DNA from 4 places in the Pseudoalteromonas sp. B131b genome. Region 1 is predicted to be linked to each of the others. Evidence: predicted binding sites of a transcription regulator. Region 1 holds the regulator's gene; each other region holds the start of a gene.
What was found. The regulator LexA, encoded in region 1, represses DNA repair genes until DNA is damaged. The targets are predictions, from matches to a motif close to TACTGTATNNNNATACAGTA.

Region 2: a site for LexA is predicted at 5,021-5,040, ahead of P4S65_RS09130 (YebG family protein). Genes of this name have one in related genera too.
Region 3: a site for LexA is predicted at 3,230-3,249, ahead of dinB (DNA polymerase IV). Genes of this name have one in related genera too.
Region 4: a site for LexA is predicted at 1,503-1,522, ahead of ruvC (crossover junction endodeoxyribonuclease RuvC). Genes of this name have one in related genera too.

The regions. Positions count from the first base shown of each region.
Region 1 is NZ_JARLUZ010000001.1:1,130,735-1,138,585, forward strand. Features, by position in the region: gene P4S65_RS05265 (TonB-dependent receptor) at 1-93, opposite strand, end outside; gene P4S65_RS05270 (hypothetical protein) at 517-897, shown strand; gene P4S65_RS05275 (PaaI family thioesterase) at 908-1,348, opposite strand; gene P4S65_RS05280 (M12 family metallo-peptidase) at 1,583-3,073, opposite strand; gene lexA (transcriptional repressor LexA) at 3,337-3,954, shown strand; gene coxB (cytochrome c oxidase subunit II) at 4,422-5,564, shown strand; gene ctaD (cytochrome c oxidase subunit I) at 5,564-7,156, shown strand; gene P4S65_RS05300 (cytochrome c oxidase assembly protein) at 7,156-7,686, shown strand; gene P4S65_RS05305 (cytochrome c oxidase subunit 3) at 7,722-7,851, shown strand, end outside.
Region 2 is NZ_JARLUZ010000001.1:1,999,084-2,006,934, reverse strand. Features, by position in the region: gene P4S65_RS09160 (peroxiredoxin) at 1-590, opposite strand, end outside; gene fadR (fatty acid metabolism transcriptional regulator FadR) at 953-1,666, opposite strand; gene nhaB (sodium/proton antiporter NhaB) at 1,970-3,550, shown strand; gene dsbB (disulfide bond formation protein DsbB) at 3,653-4,171, shown strand; partial or broken gene P4S65_RS09140 (DUF6170 family protein) at 4,199-4,476, shown strand; gene P4S65_RS09135 (ComEA family DNA-binding protein) at 4,493-4,789, opposite strand; gene P4S65_RS09130 (YebG family protein) at 5,092-5,409, shown strand; partial or broken gene putP (sodium/proline symporter PutP) at 5,521-6,986, opposite strand; gene P4S65_RS09120 (EAL and HDOD domain-containing protein) at 7,330-7,851, shown strand, end outside.
Region 3 is NZ_JARLUZ010000001.1:51,731-59,581, forward strand. Features, by position in the region: gene P4S65_RS00260 (methyl-accepting chemotaxis protein) at 1-137, shown strand, start outside; gene P4S65_RS00265 (M17 family metallopeptidase) at 500-2,035, opposite strand; gene dinB (DNA polymerase IV) at 2,166-3,218, opposite strand; gene P4S65_RS00275 (acyl-CoA thioesterase) at 3,421-3,855, shown strand; gene P4S65_RS00280 (aldo/keto reductase) at 3,865-4,917, shown strand; gene P4S65_RS00285 (fumarylacetoacetate hydrolase family protein) at 4,972-5,586, opposite strand; gene P4S65_RS00290 (response regulator) at 5,603-7,573, opposite strand; gene P4S65_RS00295 (response regulator) at 7,584-7,851, opposite strand, start outside.
Region 4 is NZ_JARLUZ010000001.1:3,382,791-3,390,641, reverse strand. Features, by position in the region: gene P4S65_RS15550 (ABC transporter permease) at 1-1,441, shown strand, start outside; gene ruvC (crossover junction endodeoxyribonuclease RuvC) at 1,571-2,095, shown strand; gene ruvA (Holliday junction branch migration protein RuvA) at 2,098-2,715, shown strand; gene ruvB (Holliday junction branch migration DNA helicase RuvB) at 2,723-3,733, shown strand; gene tolQ (protein TolQ) at 4,888-5,592, shown strand; gene tolR (protein TolR) at 5,579-6,010, shown strand; partial or broken gene tolA (cell envelope integrity protein TolA) at 6,015-6,940, shown strand; gene tolB (Tol-Pal system beta propeller repeat protein TolB) at 6,969-7,851, shown strand, end outside.

The DNA.
Region 1 (7,851 bases):
TTCTTCAGCACTGATTTGAGCTGTCGTGCTAATTAATAATGCACTAATAATGTAATTAAGTGGCCTGAGAGTGAATCTTTTTGACGTTTTCATTGTGTGTTCCTGCTGAATTTAGGTAATGCCACTCAGTTCAGATTTTGCACTTATTTTTTGTGTTATAAGTAAGCGTAAATATGAGTGAGGTGTGTTTGGCTTTATTTAAATACACCTCTTTAAACAGTGTATTTAACCCGCATATTTAAAATGCCACCGGTGGCATATAAAAGTCAAGGTTATTTTTTATACTTTTTTAAACAATAATTCACTTAATTTTAATCCTCAAAGGTCAACAGGCCATGGAGTTTATAAAAAAGTATTGTTTGTACTTAAAAATGATAAATATTAAATAATGGATTATAAATGCGTAAAACTATCTATTTACCATATAAAACAGCTTATATTACATAGTTGATTTGGTATAAAAGTAAAACTGCGTTAAAGTTTGCGGTGTAATCATTAGAGGATAAATACTAAACAATGTCGGAAATTCAATTTTTAAATGTAGATCTAGAGCTTGAATCAAAGCAGGATATTAGCGTGCTAGTGGCAGACTTAAAAAAAGTCGCTACAGTTTTACATTATGACAAAGACGAATACCGTCAGTTAGCCCGCATTGAAGCTACAGGTGAAGTAGGTACACCAGATAAAGCAATTAACCATATCTGTGAGCTTATTGAATCGTGTTCGCGTAATGCGTTAAAGCAATGGCTAAGTTGTTCACGTAGAACATTTGATATTGGTTTTGAATCAGGCACATCGCCTAAGTGTTTTAACCAAGCTTTAGATGCAGATACATTATTACGTATATCTGCTATTGGTGCGGGTATGGAAATTACAATTTACCCAATCGAAAAGTAACAGTAAGTAATTATCTTCGCTCTACTACGGCTGCGGTCATTCTTGATACGCAGCAAAGCTCGTTTCGACTATTAGTAATTTTTATTTCCCAGACTGAACTACGCTTACCAATATGAAACGCTTTTGCGGTGGCTGTTAAAGTACCATTACGAGATGCTTTTAAGTGACTGGCGCTAATTTCTTGTCCGACACAATAAAACTGAGTGAAGTCGACTACGAAGTTAGCTGCATAACTTGCCACTGTTTCGGCAAGCACTACGTTGGCTCCTCCATGCACCATGCCCATTGGATTATGATGCGCTGGTATGGCAGGCATAGTTGCTACGAGGTAATCATCACCAATTTCGGTAATTTCAATTCCCATGGTTTTCATTAGTGTACCTTGGCCGTTTATACCCTCATCTAGCTGTTTGCAAAACTCTAAAGTAACAGGTTGATACCAAATACTCATAAGCTTACCTTTTAAAATAGTAGTAAAAATATGGCTTATATTTTCATAAAGTTAAGATAATGAAAATAAAAAAGTGGATCTAAATTTATAGCCAGATAGCGTGAGGCGGATAGTAAGAAGTAATAATAGGGATATCGTAGTTTATTGATACAATCGAGCAGTAAAGAAGAAATCGCCCTAGGCTAAATATAAGCAAGCAGCATAATGTTACTTGCTTATACTTAGCCAGATCTTTTATTGGTAACTAGCTATTAACTCGACATTACTAAAAGCACTGTAGCCTTTAATCATAATAGAGTAATTACCAGTGCGGGTGTCGCTACAGCTTTCATTATTTCCGTTTTTATACGGTCGGCAATCGTAGTTACTGCTCGTTGCAATTGCATTATATTTTACATGTAGGTCAACATCCCCAGTGCCATTAGAGGTCGAAAATGTGACTTGCTCAGCTTCACTTGGCACTGTAAAAGTAAACAATTGCTCACTGTTTCGATCACCACTAACAACGATAGATTGGTTATTTTGCAGTGTATTGTTATTTACCGGTGGGCTAGATGCAGATCTAAAATTTGCAATTGTGGGGTTTGTTAAATTTAAGACTCTAGCGTTATCGTGTTTTGATGGAGTTCCCATAACACTTCCGCTGTATGATTTGTTTGGATTTGACCAGTAATTGATTCTTGTGCAGTTATTTGTGCAGTTATAAGCCATTACTGAACGCCATTGTGATTGAGGTTGCTGATAACCATGGCCGAACGAATAAGGAGATGTTGATGGATCGTTTTCAGGGTTATGACGAGCACCTTGTAAATGACCAATTTCATGACCGAAAGAGTAATAGCCGGTTGCACAGTCATAATCAACCATCGCAAATGCGCTGTTAGCATTTGCACCAATTGCTTTGGCTTGGCCACAGTAGCCGTTAACGTCGTTTATTAATATGACTACATCAGCACCGTATTGATCTCGTAGTGTGTGCGCTTCATCCATATAACCATCGTTTTTGGTAGCTAAACGATTTAAATCCGTACCTGAATTTGTAGCTTCAGTATAATTAACTCGGCTTACATGGGCCAAACTAACAACTGCGTTGACACCTGAGTTTTGGTAACCCTGATTAGTTTCTACTATTGCAAGATCAATCAAGCTATTAATATCACTAGATTTTTGTTCTGCGGCTGGGGTGTATAAAACGAGTAAGCTAATATTGCTTTGCGCGTTAGTTGCCATAGCTGTTTGGAAGCTTTGTTCTGTTAAAATTTGTTCACTGATTGAAATAGTGTTGCTAGATTGCTGATAATCGGGTGCATGCTCAGCAGGTTGCTTGGCAGGATCTAATTCAATAAAATTATGACCAGAATGTTTATTCGGTTGCAATTTATAAACATGTTCATTTACCTTTATCGTACCAGAAATCCCCTTTGTAGATTTTATCAGTGTTACTTCGTCACCATCTAAGCTTTTACCTACCCAAATTAAGTTACCAGTTGCTGATGTACTTGCTGTACTTTTGATAAATTCAATGTCACTTCCCTGAACAGGTAAAAAGAATGCATTGGTTTTTGCGCTTAGTTCGAAAAGCGGTTGTCCAAATTGAGATTGAGCATTACCTTCTTTATTAATGTTTTGCGTAAAGTTAGAGTGCTGCACTTCGAAAAGTGGGACTTGGGCATACGCATAGCCGCTAAACAATAAGCCAATAAACAATGGTGAATATTTTTTCATTTGATAATCCTTTTAAGTGTTTGTACACATAAAGTGTACATGTTAATAAGTTGTTTTCAATTTATTAACATGTGGCTGTCATCAAATTAGCCCTTAATCGTAAATATAAAGATACAAATGTTTATTTTATGTAAGCAGTCGTTGTTTCTACATAAGTGTAAAAGTGATTTATTAACAGCAAGCAATCAATGTAATTTAAATTTGCGATTTTTATTTAACTGTATATACTCACAGTTAAATGTACTGTATGGAAAACCAGTTGTATGCGACCATTAACGAAGCGCCAAGCTCAAATTCTCGAATTAGTTAAAGTTTTTATTAAAGACACTGGTATGCCTCCTACACGTGCTGAAATTGCACAAACATTAGGCTTTAAAAGTGCCAATGCTGCTGAAGAGCATTTAAAAGCGCTTGCTAAAAAAGGTGCTATTAAGATGAAACCAGGTGCAAGCCGAGGTATTCAACTTGTTGAGGAAGAAGAGCCTGAACAGTTAGGTTTACCTCTTATCGGGCGAGTCGCAGCGGGAGAGCCTATTTTGGCGCAAGAGCACGTTGAGAGTCATTGTAAAATTGATCCATTAATGTTTAAACCAGCTGCTGATTTTTTATTGCGCGTTAACGGTATGAGCATGAAAGATATAGGTATTATGGATGGTGATTTGTTAGCTGTGCATAAAACTCAAGTTGCAGAAAATGGACAAGTTGTAGTTGCTCGTGTTGATGATGATGTTACCGTAAAGCGGTTTGAAAAAGCAGGCCGAAAAGTATTATTGCATGCTGAGAATGACGACTTTTCGCCAATTGAAGTTGATCTAGAAAATGAATCTTTTAATATAGAAGGTTTAGCCGTTGGAGTTATAAGAAACGCTGATTGGATGTAGTTTTTAATTTATTTTTATAAATGCGTGCTTTTTAGCACGCATTTTTGTTTTAACATTAGCACTAAAAATATGACGTAAACAGCCAACTAATTATTTTAGCTGTAAATTTTTTTGCACTTATATTTCCCCCTCCGAATACGTTAAACCCCTTTGTTTTGCTCATATTTTGAACTTCCTGTTGACTAGTTGATTACTGACTTTTTATTAATTACTCAATATCACCTGATTGTTTTTTATACTAAAACTTGCTTGTTGTTCGTTTTTTAGCTAATTATTAATGTGCTGAGCTAATAATAACTCACAGCTTTTTAGTTTTGAGAACACACAATATACACAAACTCGTTGTTGGCGCAGCAAAACCAATCAATATTAAATAAGATTGGCTAAAAAAATAAAAATAACGAATTGGCGTTTAAGCCGTATGCCTCTTCGCTTTGCATTCGCAATAGCATCAAAGGAGCCGTCACATGGGTAAACTGACCTCTACCTTGTGGCTTATATTATGTGTTTTTTCGCACTCAGTTTTGGCGAACAGCCAATACAATATGCGCAAAGGCGTAACCGATATAAGCAATAATGTATATCAGCTGCACATGACCATATTTATAATATGTTGTGTGATTGGGGTGATAGTGTTCGCAATTATGTTTTGGGCACTTATTCATCACCGTAAATCTAAAGGGGCTGTACCTGCCCAATTTCACGAAAGCACTAAAGTAGAAATACTTTGGACTGCAATTCCGTTTGTTATTTTAATTGCTATGGCAGTACCAGCCACTAAAACCCTTATTGCAATGGAAGATGCCAGCAAAGCTGATCTCACTATTAAAATTACGGGTTCGCAATGGAAATGGCATTATGAATATATGGGCGAAGATGTAGAGTTCTACTCTATTTTGTCTACCCCGCAAGATGAAATAGCGAATCTTGCAGATAAAAACCCTAACTACTTACTTGAGGTTGATAAGCCTCTTGTACTGCCAATAAATCAAAAAGTACGATTTTTAATGACTTCTGATGATGTTATTCACTCTTGGTGGGTACCTGATTTTGCAGTTAAAAAAGATGCGAACCCCGGCTTTATAAACGAAACATGGACCAATATTAACGAAGAAGGTACTTACCGAGGCCAATGTGCCGAGCTGTGTGGTAAAGATCATGGCTTCATGCCTGTTGTGGTGGTTGCTAAATCTGAGGCTGATTTTAAAACATGGTTAGCAGATGCAAAGCAGGCTAAACAAAAAGCAGCATTAGCAGATGCCGCATTACTTGATAAAACCCTCCCAAAAGAAGAGTTAATGACTTTAGGCGAACAAGTATATATGGCTAATTGTGCAGCGTGCCATCAGCCTACGGGCATGGGGTTACCGGGTGTATTTCCTGCACTTAAAGGCAGTCCGATAGTGCTTGGCGATATAAAAGATCACATTGATGTAGTTATCCATGGACGACCCGGTACGGCAATGCAAGCTTTTGCCAAGCAGTTATCTATAAAGCAATTAGCTGCGGTTATTACTTATAAACGTAATGCGTGGGGTAATGATACGGGTGATGTTATTCAACCGAGTCAAATACAGACAGCACTTGATGCCAAAGTGGAGGCGAACTAATGAGTAGCATAGTAGAACAACCTAACGCCAATGAAGCTCATCATGCTCATCACCCAGCTAAAGGTTTTAAACGCTGGCTTTACACAACTAATCATAAAGATATAGGTAGTTTATATTTAATTTTTTCGCTGACCATGTTCTTAATTGGTGGCGCAATGGCTATGGTGATCAGAGCTGAACTATTTCAACCAGGTTTACAGTTGGTCGACCCTCACTTTTTTAATCAAATGACCACAGTGCATGGTTTAATTATGGTGTTTGGTGCGGTTATGCCAGCCTTTACAGGCCTTGCTAACTGGATGATACCACTCATGATTGGCGCGCCAGATATGGCATTGCCAAGAATGAATAACTGGAGCTTTTGGATTTTACCGTTTGCGTTCTTAATCCTATTGGCATCGTTATTTATGCCTGGTGGGGGTCCTGCATTTGGTTGGACTTTTTATGCACCACTGTCCACAACATACAGTAATGATAATACTGCATTGTTTGTATTTGCCGTACATATTATGGGAATTAGCTCAATAATGGGCGCAATCAATGTGATTGTAACCATAGTGAACTTACGTGCCCCAGGCATGACATGGATGAAGTTGCCCTTATTTGTATGGACGTGGTTAATTACTGCCTTTTTATTAATAGCGGTAATGCCAGTACTTGCAGGGGCTGTCACTATGGTACTTACCGATAAGTACTTTGCGACCAGCTTTTTTGATGCCGCAGGCGGTGGCGACCCGGTGATGTTCCAACACATTTTTTGGTTTTTTGGTCACCCCGAAGTATACATAATGATTCTTCCTGCCTTTGGCATTATATCTACAATAGTACCTACCTTTTCTCGTAAAAAACTTTTTGGTTATGCCTCAATGGTATACGCCACATCCTCCATAGCACTATTGAGCTTTATTGTATGGGCTCATCATATGTTTACTACTGGGATGCCGGTCGCTGGCGAGTTGTTTTTTATGTACGCGACCATGCTTATATCGGTACCTACAGGAGTAAAAGTATTTAATTGGGTTGCCACAATGTGGAAAGGCTCAATAACTTTTGAAGTGCCAATGCTTTTTAGTATTGCGTTTATTGTGCTGTTTACCTTAGGTGGTTTTTCGGGATTGATGCTGGCAATTACACCTGCTGACTTTCAATATCACGATACTTATTTTGTAGTGGCGCACTTTCATTACGTATTAGTAACAGGGGCTGTATTTTCGATAATGGCGGGGGCCTATTACTGGCTGCCCAAGTGGACAGGCAATATGTTTAATATCACATTGGCTAAATGGCATTTTTGGCTATCGCTGGTGAGCGTGAACGTACTGTTTTTTCCTATGCATTTTGTAGGGCTTGCCGGTATGCCGCGTCGGATTCCCGATTACGCTCTTCAATTTGCCGACTTTAATGCAATCATAAGTATTGGTGGGTTTGCCTTTGGTTTATCGCAATTGTTGTTTGTAGCTGTGGTAATTAAATGCGCGCGTGGCGGTGATAAAGTGCCTGCAAAAGTATGGGAAGGGGCAGAAGGGCTTGAGTGGGAAGTTGACTCTCCAGCGCCATATCATACTTTTTCTACGCCGCCGGTTATTAAGTAATGACACACACACCGCTACTCAAACGTTTGGTACTTATTTGCATAGGCATGTTTGCCTTTGCCTTTGCTTTAGTACCTTTGTATGACGTGTTTTGTGATGTAACAGGGCTTAATGGAAAGCCTTCGCTTGAGCAAGCAGAGCAAAGTACACAAATAGTACAAAACCGAGAAGTCGGCGTTAGCTTTACTACTCACGCACAAAGTGGTGCACCGTTTGAAGTTAAATCAAAAGAATACAGTGTAGTGGTAAAACCAGGTGCAATGCGTGAGGTAATGTTTAGTGCTAAAAATAGCAGCAACCTAGATAAAGTAATGCAGGCTGTACCATCAGTCTCACCAGGTAAAGCGGCAAAGTATTTACATAAAATAGCCTGTTTTTGCTTTGATCAGCAACCTCTAAAAGCAGGGGAAGAACTTGAATTTAAATTGCTTTTTTATGTTGATACCGCACTGCCAAGCGATATTGAAGAATTAACTTTATCTTATACCGTATTTGATATTAGTGAACAGCTGGTGGCAAGTAATAACTAGCTTTTTAAACTAGTGTGAAACTAGGAGTAAATAAAATGAATCAAGAATATGAGCATTATTATGTACCAGAACAAAGCCCGTGGCCTATTGTAGGTGCTGTTGCATTGTTTTTTATTGCAGTAGGGGCAGGCTTAACAGTTATGAGTGTAGGTAAAGAAGGTGGTA
Region 2 (7,851 bases), 870 kb from region 1:
TTTTCAGATAAGAACTTTGCAACGCCTTCAGGGCTTGCGTCCATACCTTTTTTACCTTCAGTCCAACCAGCAGGACATACTTCACCGTGTTCAGTATGGAACGCTAGTGCGTCAACCATACGAAGCATTTCATCGATGTTACGACCTAGTGGTAAATCGTTCACTACTTGGTGACGTACATTGCCTTCTTCGTCGATTAAGAATGACCCACGAAACGCAACACCCGCTTCAGGATGCTCAACGTCATATGCTTTACAAATTTCGTGTTTAACATCTGCAACTAGTGCGTATTGAACTTTACCAATACCGCCATCTGCTACAGCAGTGTTACGCCATGCGTTATGTGAGAATTGTGAATCGATAGAAACACCAATAACTTCTACGCCACGCTTTTGGAACTCTTCAAAACGCTTATCAAATGCAATAAGTTCTGAAGGACACACAAACGTGAAATCTAGTGGGTAAAAGAAGATAACTGCTTTTTTACCTTTGATTGTTTCATGAAGGTTATAGCTATCTACAATTTCACCGTTACCAAGAACAGCTGCAGCGGTAAAGTCTGGTGCCTGGCGGCCTACTAATACACCCATTTTATTCTCCAAATATTTTGAGTTTGTTTTCAATTGCTTTCGCAATGCTGGTACTTATATGGGCGCTAAAAATTAAAAACCAATAGCGCATACATATAATTAATTGGCATTCTAAATTTTTTAGTTTAAAAAGAACAATCGTATTTAGCGATGTGAGCAATCGAAAATAACGAACACTTACAACTTGCACTAATCTGCTTGAATAATAGATCTATTTTGAGGTGTAAATTGCGTTGTAATTAGATAGTATTTTTAGCGTTACTGAAGAAGGGTTAATACATTAAATTGTTTAAAAAAACATATAATGTGGTATGAATTTTTACAGATAAAAAAACCTGCAAATGCAGGTTTTTCGTTTAGATTTAATCCATTATATCCGAAGGCATATCACCTCGAATATTCTGCCAAATTTCACCCGTTTGATGACCATACTTACGCATCATAGAAATAGCGCCATCATGCTCTTTATTTTCAGCCAGTATAGTTAAATCTTTATAAAACTGACGGGCAAGCTCTCGTGTTCCTGCATCTGAAAAGTAATGACAACCAATCTTTGAATAAAACCCTCTAAAACCGTTAAGAATTAATACATAAATACGGTTATTACCAGCAACTGCTAATTCGTGATGAACTTTATAATCGTAATCAGCAAATGCCTGTGCAGTATCTTCTAATTCATGGCTTTGTGATAAAATTTCAATAACGCGCTCTGGATTCAACTTAATAGCGGCACGCGTATAAATAGCACTAATATTCGTTCTTGCCGATAAAAGCTGATCTGTCAGCTCAGGCATTTTATCTTCATCAAGGCGTGCTAACGTTTCAAGAATATTTAAACCAGACGTTTCCCAAAAATTATTAACTCGTGTCGGTTTACCGTGCTGGATAGTCAACCAACCATCGCGAGCTAAACGCTGTAGTACTTCTCGTAAAGTTGTTCTTGTGACACCAATTAACTCTGAGAGCTCTCGCTCGGCAGGTAGAATTGAACCTGGAGGGAAATCGCCATTCCAAATAGACTCAACTATATATTCTTCAGCAAATCCTGCTGGGCTTTTCGCTTTAAAAATTCTCATTCAATTCCCACTCGAAGTAATCTACAACTTATCGTCTTACACGAATAACTGACTGATTGTACCAGAGGAAGCACAACTAACAAGTAAAGTAAGGCATATTAGTTCAACCAAATGAGTAGAAATTTAATATTTATAAATAATTAAATTTTGATTTTTCTATTTTAGCTACAGTGTATATAAATATAGGCCACATTCACATTAGGTACATTGTTATCACTTGCATATTTTTGTTTACACAAAGCTTTAGCTGAATTAACTTAACGGGCACTAGCTATACATATAAGTACAATAAAAGGAACACCTATGCAGCAGAGTGTTTTAACTGCAACATTTAAGAATTTTTTAGGTAATGCGCCACAATGGTATAAATATACGATCATTACGTTTCTAATTATTAACCCTATCCTTTTTCAACTAAATCAATACGTGGCAGGCTGGGCGTTAGTATTAGAATTTATATTCACCTTGGCAATGGCACTTAAATGCTATCCACTGCAGCCTGGTGGCTTACTTGTCATTGAAGCCTTATTTATAGGAATGACGACTGCAGGACAAGTTGAACATGAAATAGCACAAAACTTAGATGTAATTTTGCTGTTGATTTTTATGGTCGCCGGCATTTACTTCATGAAAGATTTATTACTCTACATTTTTACGAAACTAGTCGTGTCAGTCAGAAGTAAATCTATTTTATCTTTAGCGTTTACTCTTGCAGCTGCTTTTTTATCTGCATTTTTAGATGCATTAACAGTTATGGCAGTAGTCATTGCCGTTGCAATGGGATTTTACAGTATTTATCACAAAGTCGCGTCAGGAAAAGACTCCAACAGCGAACATGATATAAATGATGATAATCAAGTAAAAGAAGTTAATCGCCAAGAACTCGAAGAGTTTCGTGCTTTTTTACGTAACCTATTAATGCATGCATCTATTGGCACTGCACTCGGTGGTGTTTGTACTATGGTTGGTGAGCCTCAAAATTTAATTATTGCTGAGCGAGCGAGTTGGCAGTTTGGTGAGTTTTTCTTAAGAATGCTGCCTATCACCTTGCCTGTATTTTTTGCTGGTTTATTAACTACTTTTGTTCTGGAAAAAACAAAAGCCTTTGGGTATGGCGCTAAATTACCTAAAAAAATTCACACTATCTTAAAAAATCACGCTGAAGGGCTTGATAGTAAACGAACTAAACGCGATAAAGTTAACTTAACTATCCAAGCGTTCATTGCGGTATGGCTTATTGTCGGTTTAGCAATGCATTTAGCCGCTGTTGGGTTAATAGGTTTATCAGTGATTATATTGGCAACTGCCTCTGCCGGTATTATTGAAGAACATCAACTAGGAAAAGCATTTGAGGAAGCTCTGCCATTTACAGCGCTTTTATGTGTGTTTTTTGCCGTTGTTGCCGTTATTATAGACCAACACCTATTCACACCTGTTATTGCTTGGGTACTTACATTTGAAGGGCAATTACAATTAGTCATGTTCTTTATCGCCAATGGGTTACTCTCCATGGTAAGCGATAATGTATTTGTTGGTACTGTGTATATAAACGAAGTTGCAGCGGCACTGAAAGCTGGGGAAATTACCCGTGATCAATTCGACCTTTTAGCTGTTGCTATTAATACAGGTACCAATTTACCAAGTGTTGCGACTCCAAACGGTCAAGCTGCATTTTTATTTTTGCTTACATCAACACTTGCCCCAGTACTGCGTTTGTCCTATGGGAGAATGGTTTACATGGCATTACCATATACAATCGTGTTAACTACTATAGGGCTTACCTTTACTTACATAGGTTTAAGCGATATGACCGAACTAATGTATCAATGGGGCTGGATAGATCATCATGTAGCGACCATAGGGGCTGCATCAAGTAGTCACTAATCTCATCTTAAAAAAAGCTACTTCGATAGCTTTTTTCCTTTTTGTTGCTGCGTACTTTATCCTACGCCATAATATATCGTCTTATTTAAGCGTGGAATTTTTATGAACTGGCTTGCACAATTACCGACTCAACGTACCCCGTGGATTTTATTCACCGTTATTGTTTTTTTACTTGAAGTAACCGCCCTTTTCTTTCAATACAAAATGGGGTTAGCACCTTGCATAATGTGTATTTATCAACGTACCGCAGTACTAGGGTTACTTAGCGCTGGTATTATTGGCTCAATTAAACCGCAAAACAAAGTAGTCAGAATAGCGGCTTACTTAACTTGGGGCGTATCAAGTGTTTGGGGATACCTGATTGCTCAAGAACATATAGATATGCAAACCACCACAGACCCTTTTGCTTTTAGCTGTGAATTTGAACCTAATTTCCCATCATTTTTACCATTGCATGAGTGGATCCCTAGCTTTTTTCAGGCAACTGGTGATTGTGGAAATATAGACTGGCAATTTTTGGGTTTGAGTATGCCCGCTTGGATGGAAATCATATTTGGACTATTTGCTAGTGTATTTTTTATAGTGATTAGTAGTCGTTTACTTTTTAAAAGATCGGTTTAATTAGTATGTTTACTTTTTTCGAGTCAAATTATAGAATTAAAACATTTAAAAGTACGCGAAAGGCAAGCCGTTATAGCCCTGTCGCTAGGTCTGATTTCACCTACTGAACGCGTGTTATTACGTATAATAAAGCTTATATTATTAAGCCCACTGTTTTTAATATTTACCCTATTTGAAGGCTGGGTAGTTATTCCATTTTTAATGCTTGGTGTACTTTGTTATCCATTATTAACTACGCCTATCGAAATTAATTTTGCCAAAAAAATCTTAGTAAAGCATTAAAAGAATATGATCAGGGCGCTTAGAAGCGCCCTAACCCACTTATAATGTTATTTTATCTTTTAGCTTAGTTATTAACTTTTTTCCTACACCTTTCACTTTCGCTAAATCGTTTACTTCAGTAAACTCTCCATTTGCTTCCCTATAATCAACTATTGCTTGTGCTTTTTTCTTCCCTATTCCTGGTAGCTTAGCGAGCATACTCGCATCAGCATCATTAATACTTACAACATCATATTTAGGCATTTCTTTGACCACATCAACTACCTGTGAAAACGCTGCAGTAGTCGGGAGCAAACATAATATACTTATGAATAAGAGTTTTTGTAAAAGACGCATTTATTTTCCTTATTGTACTTTCGAATTATTAAATTTTGCTCAGGAAATAGTAAAATAAAAATAGCTCATTATATAAAATCACCTAAACACATGATCACTATTATCCGAAATCCTAAAATGCAGCTGGTACAACAAGTGATTTATTAAATAAAGTAAAGTTACAGTTTTTTGTCAAATCTTAAATAAACTAAAAATTAATATCAGATACTTGCAAATTACACCACAAACCATTACTGTACATAAAAACAGTAATCTAATGGTTTTCATAAACCACATTGCCACGCAAGCTTGCAGGAGAAATCATGGCTGTTGTTGTTAAATATGTTGTAGAACGAAACGGAGTCGAGCGCATGACGTTTACTACTAAAAAAGAAGCTGATGCTTATGACAAAATGCTCGATATTGCTGAGTCGCTTGAGCTAATGTTAGAAAAGGTAGATGTGCCATTAAGCGAGCAACAAATAGAGTCACTTGCTTTAGAAATAGCAAAGAGTAAAGAAGACTTTATGACTATATTAAAAGGTGGCAAAGACCCAGTTGTCACCAAAGCCCCAACAAAAACTAAAAAGTCAGATAACGTTGTATCAACTGAAGACAACAACGATAAAAAAGCAAGTTAACTAGCCGTTTGCTCCCTATTGGATGAGTTAAGCTAAATAAAAAAGGGAGCAACTAAGTTGCTCCCTTTTTTATTGCTTACCACTTATTTTAAAATAGGTGGTAATTGCTATTTAAAGCTCTTTCTCTACTTCATCAAATAAAGCAGTGATGTTTTGCTCTGGCTCTTTTGTTACTAAGCTGATAACAACAATTGCGATACAAGATAAAATAAAGCCAGGTACAATTTCGTACATAAAGCTACTTAAGCTTTCGCCATTAATAGTGAATGGGCCATAAATCCAAATTAGCACAGTAAATGCACCCACTAACATACCCGATAATGCACCGGCAAAGTTCATGCGTTTCCAATAAAGGCTAAATAAAACCAATGGTCCAAACGCGGCGCCAAAGCCTGCCCAAGCATTACTTACTAAATCTAAAATAGAGCTATCTCTGTCGTAAGCTAAGTAAATGGCAAACATAGCAACTATAGCAACACTGATACGGCCAACAGCCACTAGCTCTTTATCACTCGCCTCTTTACGCAAAAATGTTTTGTAAAAATCTTCTGTTAGTGAACTTGAACTCACTAATAACTGAGATGAGATTGTGCTCATAATTGCAGCTAATATAGCGGCAAGTAAAAAGCCTGCTATTAGTGGATGAAATAAAAGCTCTGAAAGAACTAAGAAAATAGTTTCTGGGTCTTTGACCGTAATATTATTTTCGTATGTGTAAGCGGCGCCAAAAATACCAGTAGCAACTGCACCAACAGCAGCAACAATCATCCAAGTCATACCTATACGACGCGCTGTGGGCATCTCCTTCACACTACGAACAGACATAAAGCGCACAATAATATGAGGCTGTCCAAAGTATCCCAACCCCCAAGCCATTGCTGAAATAATCCCTAAAGTAGACCCTGCACCTATCCAATTAAGCATTTCGGGGTTTACACTATGTAAAGTGGACTCTAAAGGCTGTTCTAAAAGTGAGTAGGTTACACAAGGCACTAAAATTAGTGCGATGAACATAATACAACCTTGAACAAAGTCAGTTAAGCTGACGGCTAAAAAACCACCAAACAAAGTATATAAAACAACAACACCTGTAGTGATATACAAACCCATCTCATAACTTAGCCCAAATGAGCTTTCAAATAATTTACCGCCGGCAACAACACCAGAAGAGGTATAAAGCGTAAAGAAAACAATAATAACTACTGCAGATACAACGCGTAGTAAGTTAGATTTGTCGTTAAAACGATTTGAAAAATAATCTGGAATAGTAATCGAGTCATTTGCTTTTTCTGTATAAACTCTGAGTCTTGGAGCTACTAAAAAATAGTTTAACCAAGCACCTGCGATCAAACCAATCGCTATCCATGTACTGCTAAATCCACTTACAAACATTGCACCGGGCAAGCCCATTAAAATCCAACCACTCATGTCAGATGCGCCAGCAGATAATGCAGCGACACTGGGGAAAGGTTTCGCCCACCTAACATGTAACCAGAGACATCGCTTGTAGATTGTTTATATGCATATAGTCCGATACCTAGCATTACAACAAAATATAACGCCAGTGAAATAATCATTCCTGTTTCCAAATTAGCCTCCGCACATTTAATAATACCAAGCTTTTAATCCGAATATTGACTCTTAAAATTTTATAATAAAGACAGCATTGAGGTAAAAGCATTCCAGCCGACTATATCATGCCTAATATGGAAATCTCCAACTTGTTACCTTTTCCTAGTTTAAAAATATTCATGCTGCACACTTTTAGAACAACACTATGTAAACTCACAAAATAAAACAGATAAACCCTCTTATTTTTAATGATAATTTATTAATCATGCAAATATACGTAATGCTATTTTGAATGTTTTCCAATATATTATTACAATACCTGCTGACTTTACTCATACGGAATTGTTTATGTACTTTTATGCCGCACGCCAACCGATTTTAAATCGTGAAAAAGAACTCATTGGTTATGAGCTTTTATTTCGCGATGGCGTCGATAATGTGTTTCCCGATATAGATGGTGACGAAGCGACAACACGTTTAATAGAAGGCAGTCAATTCAACTTTGGTTTAGAAGATTTAACTGATAATAAGCCCGCTTATATAAACTTTACGTTGGATACGTTATCAAAAGGTTATCCAACACTACTGGGTAAAGATACAATTGTGGTTGAAATACTCGAAACAGTTCAACCCGGGAAGCGCTTATTAGCAATTGTTAAAGACCTAAAAGATAAAGGGTATACTATTGCACTTGACGATTACATTCATCAGCCTGTGTGGCGTCACTTTTATCCATTTATAGACATCATTAAAATTGATTTCTTAACATGTGATACAAGTACAATAAAAAACGTTATTGACGATATAAAACAACATTCTCATATTAAATTACTTGCTGAAAAAGTTGAAACGTATGAAATGTATAGCTTG
Region 3 (7,851 bases), 1.1 Mb from region 1:
TTAATTTACGTATTAATGACCTATCACATTCAACTGAACAGTCGTTAAGCAATACAAAACAACTTACCGATGCTAGTGATAAACTAAAACAAAGCAGCTCGGAGTTATCCAATGTTGTTAATCGCTTTAAGCTATAGTTTAAATATTGAACTCAGAATAAAAATCAGCCTCGAGTCACATTTTAAATAGTGTAAATTAAAAGCCCCAAATTATGGTTCATAATTTGGGGCTTTTATTTATATATTGAGACCTGCTTATCTTTCCAGATTAAATTTTCAGCTGTATGTTTGGTAATTAAGTAAAGCAGTGCCTATTTATGGTATCTGGTTATTCTTCATAAATGACAAACATACTCTACCCTTTGGCCTCATCCTACGTTACATATATAAGTAACGCAGGAGCAACTACCTAGCCCACTAGGTTAAAAATTTCGAGTCGTGATCAAACCGCCATTGGGTATAACAAATTTTAATCCACAAAGGTCAACAGGCCTTAAATTTTATAAACAGTAACGAGCAAACAAGCTAGTTACTGATGCCGCAGTTGGCTTACCGTGCTGCCAATCACCACCTTCAACGCCACTACCCGCAATATCCATATGTACGTAAGGTAAAGGCTGTGTAGAGTCGTTACCGTGCTTATCTAGCCCACCAACAATAGCCATAAATGCCATTGGGAACTGATGCCCACGCGCAGTAACGGCAGATGCTGCGTTATTGCTAGATAAAACATCGTCAGCTAGCGTACGTGGTTTAATAAAGTCGTAGTCTTCACGTCGTGAACGCGATACTTCAGCGCCATCGGCCCACAAATCTCCAAGGTCAGCGATTTGACGTGAAACACCAGCACTACGAGCTGGACCATTTTCAACATACGCACCGTATGGACCCATTGCGCGAGCTGCATGACCCGTTAATGTAGCTACAGTAAATAACGTTGGATTAACCTCAGTTTTAGCTAAATCTTTCATTTCGCTAAGCAGGTCGCCCATTGCTAAACGCCCTTCTGCATCGGTATTACCAATACGTACACGAACACCTTCACGGCTAGTAATAATTTCATCTGGCACAAAACAATCTGAGCCAATAGAGTTACGAACAACAGCTAAGTACGATACCACTTTAACGCCTTTAGGCTGATAATCAGCAACGGCTTTCATAAAGCCCGCAACAGATGCTGCGCCGCCTTTATCACGGCTCATGCCTGCCATATGGCCGCCTACTTTTAAATCGGCTCCACCTGTATCGTATACAAGGCCTTTACCAACAAACATTAGGGTACGAGTAATTTCACCCTCTGGTACATATTCAAGCTTAACAACACGTGGGTGATGGCGCTCAACTGCATACGATGCGCGAGCAACCGTGCTTAACATTGGGTAATTTTTATCAATAGCTGCAATATCATCGATTACATCAACCGCAATGTTTGAGCCTTTAAATAAATCAACACAGTAATCTGCAAAGCGCGGTGGAGCCATACGTTCAGGTTCAGTACCGCATAAATCACGCGCAGCATATTGACCAGCAGCAATTGCATTAACGGCTTTAATTGTTTGCTCGCTAGCACCAACTAAACCAATACTTGCTATCGGTTCAATACCTTCACCATGAAACTCACGCGCTTCTAATGGCTGCCATAATGCTTGGCAAGCACCTAAATAAGCAACTTCCAGCGCATGTTGGTAACGGCTATCGCCATTTAAATTTGGTAAAAATAATGCTGGGTTGATACAACCCGATGCCTTCGCTTCGTTGATTGCAAGTTTAGCTGCATCAAAATAACGGCGCACATCATCATAATCTCTGTTTAGTGGGCCGGTTGGCGCAAGTACTACACGCTTATTTTCAATCACTAATAAAATAACTTGCTTACCAATGCGAGAATCTACTTTTGATTGTGCTAAAACAGCATCACGTAGCGAATTATTTGGTAATTGAGAAAAGTCATCACTAATAATGATTAATGCATCATGTGATGTGGATTCAAGGCTAGCACTTACTGGCTGAGCCAATACGGCTTTTGGATATGCCATAAATAAAGGTCCTGTTAAAAAACATAAGCCCCTATTATCGTCGATTTGAATATTGAAGACCAGCAAGCTGCGATAAGTGTTTAGTTTAATCCACTTTTTAGTGGCAACTTGCAATTACAGGCTTTACAGCTTAATCGAGAATACTAAGTTGGAAGTTTTGATCAGGTTGATTTTTAATACCCACCCCAATACCTAAAAGCCTGACCGGTTGCTGCACACCTCGCTGGAAAGCTTTAGTAAGTAGTTGTGTAAAAACCTCAGTATTTAATTGGTGATAAGCCTGATCCGCAGAGGTTACTATAAAATTCGCAAATTTAACCTTAACGCTCAGTTTATTAATCCGATTTTGTAATTGTTGTTTTTCCAAGCGCACCTTTAACTCATCTAACAACGTAGGCAACTGTTCTAGGCATTCTTGTAAGCTGGTTTTGTTATACTCATAGGTATGCTCAACACTTAGCGACTTTCTAATACGATTAGTAGATACCTTACCGACATACTCACCTGCACATTTTTGGTAAAGCGATACGCCAAAATTACCTACATGCTGTTGCATCCAATTTACGCCTTTTTCGCGTACATCTTTACCTGTATATAATCCTTTTAAATTGAGTTTTTCGAGCGTTACTTTACCGACACCCGGAATTTTACCCAGAGGTAACTGTGCTAAAAAATCATCCACCTCATCAGGTAATACAACAAACTGACCGTTAGGCTTGTTTTCATCACTCGCTATTTTGGCAATAAATTTAATAGGAGCAATACCAGCGGATGCAGTAAGCCCTGTAGCATTATAAATATCAGCTCTTATTTGCTGCGCAATAAGCGTAGCACTGCCTTTACAAACGCTACTATCAGTTACATCAAGGTATGCTTCGTCAAGAGAGAGTGGTTCAATTAAGTTGGTGTAACGATTAAATACTTCACGTATTTGATTTGAAGCTTCTTTATAAACAGCCATGCGCCCAGGTACAATAACTAAATCAGGGCATAATTGTTTTGCATGATAATTAGACATAGCTGAGCGCACGCCATACTCTCTGGCAATGTAGTTGGCTGTAGAAAGTACACCTCTACGACTATTGCCACCAATAGCAAGCGGCACATTGGCCAGCTTAGGATTATCGCGCATCTCAACTGCCGCATAAAAGCAGTCCATATCTATATGAATAAACTTTTTCATCACCATTACAACACTGTTTATTTATACAGCCATTATTGTTTAATCATTATTAATAAGCAAGCTCCTAAACTCTTATTAATCGATTTATTATGGTGGGTTCAAGTTTAGTAAACTCGTCATACATAAAAACAGCGCACTAATTACCTTGAGGTCATATCGTCATATTGATAATCTAGTGCTTTAAAATAAAGAGTTAAAGTGCATGCAAACGTTTAAAGATCAGCACCCTATTCATACTGACATTACTGTAGCGTGGGCCGATATGGATGCCCTTCAACACGTAAACAATGTGGTTTACCTGCGTTACTTTGAAATAGCCAGAATCGACTTTTTAAATAAAATAAACTTATTTGATACAATTAGCCCAAGCGGCATTGGCCCTGTTATAAGCGAAAATAATATTCGTTATAAGCGCCCTGTTACTTTTCCAGATACCCTTACTGTAGGCGTCACTATTTCTGACATTAAAACAGACCGATTTATGATGAATTATACAGTATTTAGTCACGCACAAAATGCCATAACCACAACCGGTAATTCGAAAGTGGTTATGTTTGATTTTGAAACAGGTCAAAAAGCCCCTATTTCAGAGCCTCTTTTATCGGCTTTAATTAGCTACGCTCAAGACGAGCAATAAGGAAATTTTATGCAATACAGTCCACTAGGAAGCAGTGGTGTTAATGTTTCAAGAGTATGTTTAGGTAGCATGACCTGGGGAATGCAAAATACCCAAAATGATGCTGATGAACAAATAGCCTACGCACTTGCTCAAGGCGTAAACTTTATTGATACAGCCGAAATGTACGCAGTTCCTCCATCACCCGATACCTATGGTAAAACTGAGCAAATTATTGGTAACTGGCTCTCTCGTAACCAACAAAAGCGCGATAAAATTGTACTTGCAACCAAAATTGCTGGTAACGGCTTAGCATGGGTTCGCGATGGCGGTAATATTACTCGCCAAACTGTTATAGAGGCGGTTGATGAATCACTAAAACGCTTACAAACTGACTACATAGATTTATACCAATTACATTGGCCAAACCGCTCTACCCCACACTTTGGTAGACAATGGCCAGGTATGCTTAAATTTACCGACGTAAACACACAAGAACATCAAGCTGGCATGCTGGATATTTTAGAAGGTTTAAACGATTGTGTTAAAGCAGGTAAAATCAAGCACTGTGGTTTATCTGACGACACACCTTGGGGAATAAGCCAATTTTTAAACCTGTCAAAAGAGCATAATTTGCCGCGCATAGTATCTATTCAAAACGAGTTTAGCTTAGCGCATACCAAAGATTGGCCGTATCTAATAGAGCAATGTGTTCACGAAGATATTGCCTACTTACCTTGGTCGCCTTTAGCGGCAGGTTTATTAACGGGTAAATACTTAAATGGTGCTCGGCCAGAAGGCTCTCGCTGGACCTTTATGCAACGTAACGGTATTTTTAGAGATACACCAAACGCAGAGCAAGCGACTAGACAATATGTTGAACTTGCGCATGATCACAATATTTCCCCTGCTCAACTAGCTCTTGCATGGTGTAATCAAGTAAACGGTGTAACGTCTTCAATTATTGGCGCAACAAATATGGCGCAATTAAAAGAAGATATTGATGCATTTGATATCACGCTAAGTGACGACGTACTTACAAGTATCGATGTTATTTTTAGAAACAATCCAATGCCCTATTAATACAAACCTAAACAGGTAACTAAATCACGTTTAATTACCTGTTTAATTGTCCAGTTAACTTACACTCCATTGCTGCTCAAGTAAGCATTGCTCATTAGCGTAAAGCCTTACTGTGAACACACTTTCGGCAATCACTTCACCTACGCCTGACGGCGTACCTGTCATAACCACATCACCATCTTCTAGGCTCATAAATTCACTAATTTCGTGTAAAATTGAGTCAGGGTTATGCAGCATAAAATGAGTATCGCCTTGCTGAATTACTTCATTATTAATTTTAAGTTCAAATGTAAAATGCTTCATCGCATCGGTTAGCTCTACAAAATCACTTAAAATAACCGAGCCATTAAATGCTTTAGCGCGCTCCCAAGGTAGCCCTTTATTTTTTAATTTACTTTGCACGGTACGCTTAGTTAAATCAAGGCCGAGTCCAACACCTGCAAATCTTTTATTTTTAATTACAAAACATAACTCGGTTTCGTAATGCAGCGTATCGCCGTTATGAGCTGCAAATAGCGTATTAGTAATCGCGCTATTTGGTTTGTTAAATAACACCATTTGATCTGGCGTTTCGTTGTTTAGCTCTGCAATGTGTGCGGTGTAGTTACGGCCAACACACACTATTTTTGTTGGCGTTAATTCTTCGGATACTAACTTTATTGAATGCATATGAGTAACGTCTCTGTTATGAGCTTATAAGCGTTTCTAACAAGCTCAAATTAATAGGTTTAAGTAAAACTCGGTCAATATTTAAATCTTTTATTTCTCTAGGATTAGGCTCTTCACCACTTACAATTACCAAGCGTAGCTCTGGGTAACGCTCGTTAATTTTCTGGCCTAAATCAATGCCACGCCCATCAGGTAAGTGCATATCTAACAATACTTTATTAAATTGCTGATCGTGATTGAGTATTTGTAAACATTGCGCGCAACTCGATGCAATCACGGTCTCTACACCTAAACTTTCTAAGAGTAGTTGCGTAATTTGCGCAGCATCGTGGTCATCTTCAACAAGTAAAAAACGCTGTTTTTTCTCGGTTAAACTTTTACTACTATTTATATTTTTAGGTTGTGGTGCGCTTTCAGGCGCCACTAAGTAATCTTGTAAACACTGGTACAAAACTGCACTGTCAACCGGTTTGGGGATTACATCGTTAAAACCAAGGGCTGCCAATTCCTCTCGAATGCCTTTCATCGTTGCCGCTGTAAGCGCAATTATTGGGCCTTTATAGCCCATTTTTCTAAGCTCTATAGTCGCTTCCTTGCCACCCATTACAGGCATATGAATATCAATAAAAATAATATCATATGGAGCTTTGTAAGCATCCGCAATACGCACTTTTTCCAGCGCTTGTTGCCCATGCTCCGCATAATCAACCCTTGCACCACAAGTACTAATCATGTGGCCAACCAACATGCGTAAATCGCGTAAATCATCTACCACTAATACACGTCCATGCACCTTACAAGGTGCTGATTTACTTTGTAATTGTGGGGCACTGCTAAAATTAAGTACCTGTCGTTCTACTTCACTAATATCGCCCGGATACACAGAAATAGTAAATGTAGAGCCTTTGCCAATTTCGGAGTCTAAACTAATGCTTCCTTGCATACGCGCTAATAACTCAGCGCATATTGCCAAACCAAGACCAGCACCACCAACAGAGCGCGATTCTACATCGGCAATTTGCTCAAACGGTTTAAAAATCAGTTCTTGTTTTTCAGGGGCAATGCCCATACCTGAGTCTTTAATGCTAAAAAATAGCATTTCGCGCTCATCAACCCACTGTGTCCACGCATTAACAACTATTTCGCCTTTATCGGTAAATTTAACCGCATTATTTATCAAATTTATTAAAATTTGACGCACCCTTGTTGCATCTAGTTGTGCAACCAAAGGTAATGGCTGATTTGATTCAAAGCGAAGCGTAAGGCCTTTATCGAGCACAGACACACGCATTAATGTGTATACATCAGCAAGCATGCTATCGAGGTTAACTTCACTTAAGGTCAGCTCTAGCTTATCGGCTGCTATTTTAGATAAATCGAGTACATCGTTTAACAAGCTCAATAAGTGCTTACCGTTTCGATAAATAACACCTAGCTCATTTTCTGCTTGCTGACTAAAGTCGCTCTGCATTAGGAGTTCGGTGTACCCTAAAATGGACGATAGAGGGGTACGTAATTCGTGGCTCAAATGAGCTAAAAAGCGATCTTTTGAGCGATTTTCGGCTTCGGCTTTTAAACGCTCTACTCGCTCGCCTTCAACATCTTTACGAGCAAGTGCATAACGAATAGCGCGTGCAAAACGGCTCGAGCTCATTTCTGTTTTTATTAAGTAATCTACTGCACCAGCATCAAGCGCCGCTGAATCTAATTCGTCGTTTGACTGCCCAGTAAGCATAATAATTGGGCCGCTAAAGCCATTCGCAATGGCTTCTTTTAATACATCTAATCCATTAGATGCACCTAGGCGGTAATCAAGCAGGCAAATGTCATGCTCATTTTTACTAAGCGTTTCAATTGCCTGCTCTGGGGAGCTAATCCATTGAATGTTAAACGTGTGTGAATCCAATTGGTCTAAATAGTCGCAGGTGAGTATGTAATCATCTTCATCATCTTCTACAAGCAGCAACTGAGTCACTTTATCTAACATAAAATCTCCTTTAATCGTTAAAAGTTGTCGGCAGCTCTACAAACTCTACCCAATACTTTCCTAGCGTTTTCATTAGCTCAACCAAGCCATCAAACGTCACGGGTTTGGTTATATACGATGCAGCGCCTAAGTTGTAACCTTTAACCATGTCCTCTTCTTGTTTAGACGTAGTTAAAATAACAACCGGAATACCTTTCAAGTTGGGATTTGATTTAATGGCCTCAAGTGCCTCACGTCCATCCATTCTTGGCATATTTAAATCAAGCAATATAAGTCCT
Region 4 (7,851 bases), 2.3 Mb from region 1:
CACTGGCGTAATTTGTGCTGTTATGTTTTCTATTAAACCATTATTTGATTTATTTGATATTCCGCCGCTTAGAGTACTGCGCCGTAACTTAGGTGACAAGTTGGCAGTAAGTCGTGTGCATTTAGGTATGAGTGCGCTAACCGTGTTTTTATTAATGTGGTTATTTAGCAACAACATAAAAATAACGCTTATTTTGTTTATATCAACACTTGCGCTAATTGGTGTGCTGTTTTTAGTATCTAAATTAATATTTGGTGGTGGTCGAAAACTAGGATTAAAGCCAGGTAATAGTTGGTCGCTTGCAATTGCATCTATTCAAAAGCGTGCAAATGTGAATGCGGTACAGTTAATTAGTTTTTCGTTAGCGATTAAATTACTGCTGTTTTTAGTGGTACTTAAAAACGACATGATATCTGATTGGCAGTCGCAACTACCAAACGACGCGCCTAATGCGTTTTTAGTTAATATTACGCAAAATGAGCTTGAGCCAATTAATGAATATTTAGCTCAAAAAGATATTCAGGTATCAGAGTTTTATCCGACTATTCGTGGACGTGTAAATGCGGTAAACGGCGAGTTGGTAGCACGTTCTGTATCGCTGCAAGACAACGAGAAAAAAGACGAAGAAGCACGTGCAGGTATTGGTCGTGAGCTAAATCTTACATGGCTTAAAGATGTGCCTGATCAAAATGAAGTAACACAAGGCACGTGGTTTGGTGAAAATGCGATGGCTGAGGCTTCAGTAGAGGAGTCGATGCTTGAGCGTTTAGATGTTGAGATAGGCGATACGCTTACATTTTTAATTGGTTCGCAGTCGTTCGACGCTAAAATCACCAGTGTGCGCAAAGTAAATTGGGCCACGCTTAAACCTAACTTTTTTATTATTTTAAGCCCAGATGTACTTGCAGATTTTCCGGCAACGTATATTTCGTCGGTGCGTATAAACCCGGATCAAAAGCGTGACTTTAGCCAGTTATTACGTACTTACCCTACTATTACAGCCATTGATATTGATAACTTTGTTAAGCAAATACAAACAACTATTTCGCAAGTATCACTCGCCATTGGTTTTGTACTTGCAATTGTAGTGCTGTGTGGCGCGCTTGTACTTATATCGCAAGTTCAAGCTAGTTTAGGTGAGCGTATGCAAGAAATTGTCATACTGCGAACGCTTGGCGCTAAAAGCCGATTAATTAAAAACGCGACCTTGTATGAGTTTTTATTACTAGGCGGTTTAGCTGGTTTAGTGGCCGCACTTTTTAGCGACATAGCGCTTTTAATTGTGCAGCAACAAATGTTTGATTTAGCAGGTAAGTTACACCCACGTATATGGATTATAGGTCCGGTAGCTGGCGGCGTATTTGTGGCAGGTTTAGGTTATTTAATGATTGCCCGAACACTTAAACAAAACACCCAAGGATTAGTGCGTGCCCTAGGGTAAGCTTAAACTAACATGCTCTGTAAATGCCCACCTAGTACGTGGGCATTTTTGTTTTTCTTTGTACTGGTAATTTATACAGTGCTCTGGCATTATTAGCGTAATTTAAAAATAATAACAATGGAGCGCTGTTTGGCCATCATTTTAGGGATCGATCCTGGTTCACGTTTGACCGGATATGGTGTTGTTGCCCATCAAGGTTCTAAATTTACATACTTAGGCAGTGGCTGTATTAAGTTAGCCGATCATCCTTTTCCGGTTAGGCTTAAAATGATCTACCAAGGCATTACACAGCTTATTGAGCAGTTTTCGCCAGAAACCTTTGCCATTGAAAAAGTATTTATGGCGCACAACCCCGATTCAGCTTTAAAACTAGGCCAAGCTAGAGGCGCTGCGATTGTTGGGGCGGCAATGGCCGACTTACCTGTATTTGAATACTCAGCTAGGCAAATTAAGCAAGCAGTAGTAGGCAACGGTGGCGCAGATAAAACACAAGTGCAACACATGGTAAAAAATATTTTAAAACTACCCGGTACGCCACAGGCCGATGCAGCTGATGCACTCGCTATTGCGATTTGCCACGCTCACTCAGAACAAAATTTAATTAAACTAGCGGGCAGCGCAAGCAAAACCGTTAGAGGACGTTTAAGGAAATAATTATGATAGGCCGCTTAAATGGTATTTTAGTCGAAAAACAGCCACCAGAAATATTACTCGAAGTAAGTGGTGTAGGTTACGAAGTACAAATGCCAATGACCTGTTTTTACGATTTACCAAAAATTGGTGAAAACGCGATTGTTTACACTCACTTTGTAGTGCGTGAAGATGCTCAACTATTATTTGGTTTTAATAATAAAGTTGAACGTGCCTTGTTTAGAGAGCTTTTAAAAGCAAATGGCGTAGGGCCAAAACTTGGCTTAGCTATTTTATCGGGCATGTCGGCAAAACAATTTGTAAGTTGTGTAAATAACGAAGACTCAACATCGCTTGTTAAATTACCCGGTGTAGGTAAAAAAACAGCCGAGCGTTTAGTACTCGAAATGAAAGATAGACTAAAAGATTGGGGTAATGATTTATTTACGCCATTTAGCGACAGCGCAGTAATAGAGCCAATGAGCGATGCGACAATAGCTAATAACGCAGCCGATGATGCCGTATCGGCACTGCTTGCATTAGGTTATAAATTGCCACAAGCTCAAAAAGCAGTAAAATCGATAAGCAAACCCGATATGTCTACTGAGGTTCTTATTAGAGAATCTTTAAAATCTATGTTGTGAGTAACCCATGATTGAAGCGGATCGCTTAATTGATGCGACTGAAAAAACAAATGAAGACTCTATAGATCGTGCAATAAGACCAAAACTTTTAGCCGATTACAGAGGCCAGCCTCATGTTAAACAGCAAATGGAAATTTTTATTGAAGCTGCCCGAACCCGTGGTGAAGCGCTCGATCATTTATTAATATTTGGCCCACCTGGGCTTGGTAAAACCACGCTTGCAAATATTGTCGCTAACGAATTACACGTAAGTATTAAAACAACATCAGGCCCTGTACTTGAAAAAGCAGGCGATTTAGCTGCGCTGCTCACAAATTTAGAGGAAGGCGATGTACTGTTTATTGATGAAATACACAGACTCAGCCCGCAAGTTGAAGAAATACTCTACCCCGCAATGGAAGACTACCAGCTTGATATAATGATTGGTGAAGGCCCAGCTGCGCGTTCTATTAAATTAGACCTACCTGCATTTACACTTATTGGAGCAACCACCCGAGCAGGCTCGCTTACATCGCCACTACGTGACCGTTTTGGTATTGTGCAGCGATTAGAGTTTTATTCTGTAGAAGATTTGTCGCACATAGTAGGGCGCTCTGCACATTATCTAGGTTTAGAAATGTGTGACGATGGCGCAACCGAAATTGCACAGCGTTCGCGCGGTACACCACGTATAGCTAACCGCTTATTGCGCCGTGTACGTGATTACACACAGGTAAAATCTGACGGTACAGTAAACGCCGAAGTAGCTAAGCAAGCGCTTGACATGATTGACGTAGATAAAAGTGGTTTTGACTATATGGATCGCAAATATTTACTCGCCATAATTGAAAAATTTATGGGCGGCCCAGTAGGGCTCGACAATGTAGCGGCTGCTATTGGCGAAGAGCGCGAAACAATAGAAGATGTGATAGAACCATTTTTGATCCAACAAGGATTTATTCAGCGCACACCTCGCGGGCGAATAGTCTCTGACAGTGCATACCATCACTTTGGATTAATGCCAAAAAAGACGACTTAATCTAAATTTCAATTAATCACTTGCGCTTGCATAAGTAAATGTACAGCAAGCGCGTATACCTAATTTTATAATGTTACCCACCATATTTTCACATCGTTACTCTAAACCAAGTTATTACAATTTTACCCACTATATAATCAGTTAACGCTTAATTCACAGAGCGTTAAGACTTGCGTGGCTATGCTGCGGGCTATTCGATAGATAGAGTATATTGCATAGCCGTTATCGTATTAGGCTGTTACAGTGTTGTTTAGTTTGCAATAATACTTAATCAATTAGAGGGGTTGAATCTGACGTTAACCGTGTTAAAAATTTCTGATATACGACTGCATGGATGCAGAGCAATGCAGGAGCATGAGTGATAACAACTAAATAACGAAATTTTTGCCTTGTTATAGATACGATTTTCTTACCTCAAAATAGATCACTCAATTAAGCAAATTGGTATTAAATGATTTCAATTTTTTTGGCAAAAAAAACCCGCAAAAAATGCGGGTAAACAACAAGTTGAAGGAAGTAATCTTGGGGAACTACATTTTACACAACTAGGTTTTATCCTAAAAATGTAAAACAATGTAATACGATAAAATATCCTATTACTAAGAACTTTGCTTAATGAAGCTATTTCACTCAGTGCCAGCTCGGTATGGGGAGATAATACGCAATATATATTTATTATTCAAACTAGAAAATTTATAATTTCGGATTATAAAAACTAATGCAATGAAATTTCTGGTTGTTTAAAACTTGTTCATTAATGTTTTTTTCTGTTTGTAAGTTAATGAAAATTAGTGATTAAGTTTGAGTTTGCACTGCTTGTCGCTATTAGTTTTACTATTACCTTTAGGTTTTGTTTAAGTTTTTTGAGTGTTTATGCAGTGATTTTGAATAAATGAGGCGTTTTATGGTGTTTTGCTTGTATATTTAAGCATATCTTGAGCGCATTATTAAATAGCGGAAATGGCTTTAAATTCTTTTGCTAGATAATTGCGAAATAAAGGTTATTTCAACGTTTTTTGTTGCTTGTTCATAGCAATATCGTTGTCAGTTTGAAATGGACTCGATACACTATGTGCAACTTTTGGCTGCACGAGCGGTCATATTTACACAAATCAATCAATTTGACGTATTTTGATACTATTTAGGAGTTTCACGTGGGATCAGGGCTTAATTTTTTGGATTTAATATTAGAAGCCAGTTTGCTTGTTCAACTAGTAATGTTAGGGCTAGTTGCTATGTCTGTAATGTCATGGGCAATTATTTTTCAGCGTAAAAAAGCAATATCAGATGCGTTAGCAAGTGCTAAAAAGTTTGAACAAAAATTTTGGTCTGGTATTGATTTAAGTAAACTATATAACGAAATTTCATCACGTAACGGTCAATCTGAAGGTATTGAAGCTCTATTTACAGCTGGTTTTAAAGAGTTTGCGCGACATAAGAAAAATACCTTTCAAAGTGCGAGTATTGTAATGGAAGGTACACACCGCTCTATGCGCGTGGCACTCTCTCGAGAAATAGAGAAAATAGAGTCAAGCTTATCATTTTTAGCGACAGTGGGTTCAATTAGCCCATATATAGGCTTGTTTGGTACTGTATGGGGCATTATGAATGCTTTTATAGCATTAGGTGAAGTTAAACAAGCTACGTTGCAGATGGTAGCACCTGGTATAGCAGAAGCACTTATTGCCACAGCAATGGGTTTGTTTGCAGCTATTCCTGCTGTTATTGCTTACAACCGTTTTTCTAATAAAGTTGAAAAGCTAGAATCTCACTACATTAATTTTATGGAAGAGTTTGCTAATATTTTACACCGTCAAGCAGCTACACAAATAGAGGCCCAAGCGAATGTATCAGCGTAAGAAGCGCCGTCCGGTCGCAGAAATTAATGTAGTTCCTTACATTGATGTAATGTTGGTGCTACTGATTATATTTATGGCAACAGCGCCACTTATTACACATGGTGTTAAAGTCGACTTGCCTAAAATGACGGAGTCAGATTTAGTTGATACTAAAGATGCGCCACCTATTATTGCTTCGATTGACGCACAAGGTAAATATTACGTTAGTGTAGGGACTGATCCAGAGGCTCCGATGGAGGCGTTTGATGTAGCGGCTGTGATTAAGTTACAGCTAATGAAAAATCCTGATGTACCTGTAATGATAAAGGGATCTGGAAAAGTATCATACCAAGAGGTATTGCTCTTAATGGACTTTTTAAAAAGTGCTGGTGTACCGTCAGTTGGATTAATGACAGAATCCTTCGAAGGGACAAAATAACGGTATGAGTAGTTCATTAATTAAATCAGTAGTTTTGCATGTGGCGCTGGGTGGTTTTTTATATGCATCGGCAAACATTCACCCGCCAGCACCAAAGGTTATGGAAGTAACGCTTAATAAAGCTATACCTGATGTTGATAAAGCGGTGTCAGCTGTGACAGTTGACCAAAAAATGGTTGAGCAGAAAATAGCTGAACTCCAAAAGCAAGAAAAAGACAAAAAAAGGCAGAAGACAAACGCATCCGTGATTTAGAGCGCAGAGCTGCAAATGCACGCAAACAGCGCGAGTCAGAAACCCGTCATATTAAGAAATTAGAGCAAGAACGTAAGGCTAAAGAAAAAGAAACAGCCGAGGCGCAAGCACAAGCTAAAAAAGCACGCGCAATAGAACAAAAGGAACGTGCTAAAGCAAAACAAGCCGAAAAACAAAAGCAAGAGTCTGAAAGTGCAGCAAAAGCAGCTGCCGATAAGCGTAAAGCTGAGGAAGAAGCACTTAAAAAAGCTGAAGATGAACGTAAAAAGCGTGATGAAGAGGCTAAAGAACGTGCTAAAAAGGCTGAACAACAGCGTCAACAGGCCCTACAAGAACAAATGTTACAAGAACAACTTGCTAAAGAGCAGGCTGCGCGTAGTAAAATACGTCAACAACAGGTCGTGGGTGAAGTTGATAAATATCGCGCTCTAATTATGGCGCGTATTCAGCAGAACTTACTGATCGACGAGAAAATGAAAAATCAGCAGTGCCGAGTAAATATTCGTTTAGGCTTTAATGGTTTAGTAACACAAGTTAAATCATTAGGCGGCGATAAACTAGTCTGTGAGGCTGCACTTAGGGCTGTTCGTATGGCTGACACATTACCGGTATCTAAAGACAAAGACGTATTCGAACAACTTAAGAATATTAATTTAACAATCAAGCCAGAATTTTAAAGGAATGATATGTTCAACAAAGTAAAAATTGCCTCGTTTAGTGCTGTTATTTGGTTTTCAGGGCATTGCTAACGCAGCCCTTGAAATTGTAATAACAGAAGGTGTAGATGGTGCAAGACCTATTGCAATTGTGCCGTTTAAATACAATGGTGTTGGTCCAATTCCTGAAAAAATAAGTGATGTTATTGCTGCAGATCTCATGCGTAGTGGTAAGTTTAAGCCTGTAGATGTTATGCAAATGCCGCAACAACCAAACAAAGATGCTGACATTGATTATGCATCTTGGGTTAATAAAGGTGTTGAAGCGATACTTGTTGGCGAGGTTGAGCAACAGACTGATGGACGTTATTTAGTACGTTATGAGTTAGTCGATGTTATTCGTGGTCAAATCACGGGTGGTGAAACGCAAATGATGAGTAATGGTAAGTTACTTAAAAGCCAAGATCATATTTTAGAAGCACGAGATAGTGTTATTGGCATAAGTGGTTTCCGTCGTTATTCACATCGTATTAGTGATGTCATTTATGAGAAATTAACGGGTGAGAAAGGTGCTTTTTTAACCAAGATTGCGTACGTAATTGTACGTGATGGTGATGATAAGCCTTATCAGCTTGTTGTATCAGATTATGACGGGTTTAACGAACAGGTGTTACTACGTTCGAAAGAGCCACTAATGTCACCGGCTTGGTCACCTGATGGCACAAAATTAGCGTATGTGACATTTGAAAACCGTCAAAGCCAAATTTATATTCAAGATTTGTATACCGGTAAGCGTGAAGTTATTGCAAGTTATCGCGGTATTAACGGTGCTCCGCAGTTTTCGCCAGATGGTAAAAAGCTTCTTTTAGTGCTCTCTAAAGACAAAACGGGTGCTACAGAAGTTTACTTATTAGACTTGGCAACACGCAAAG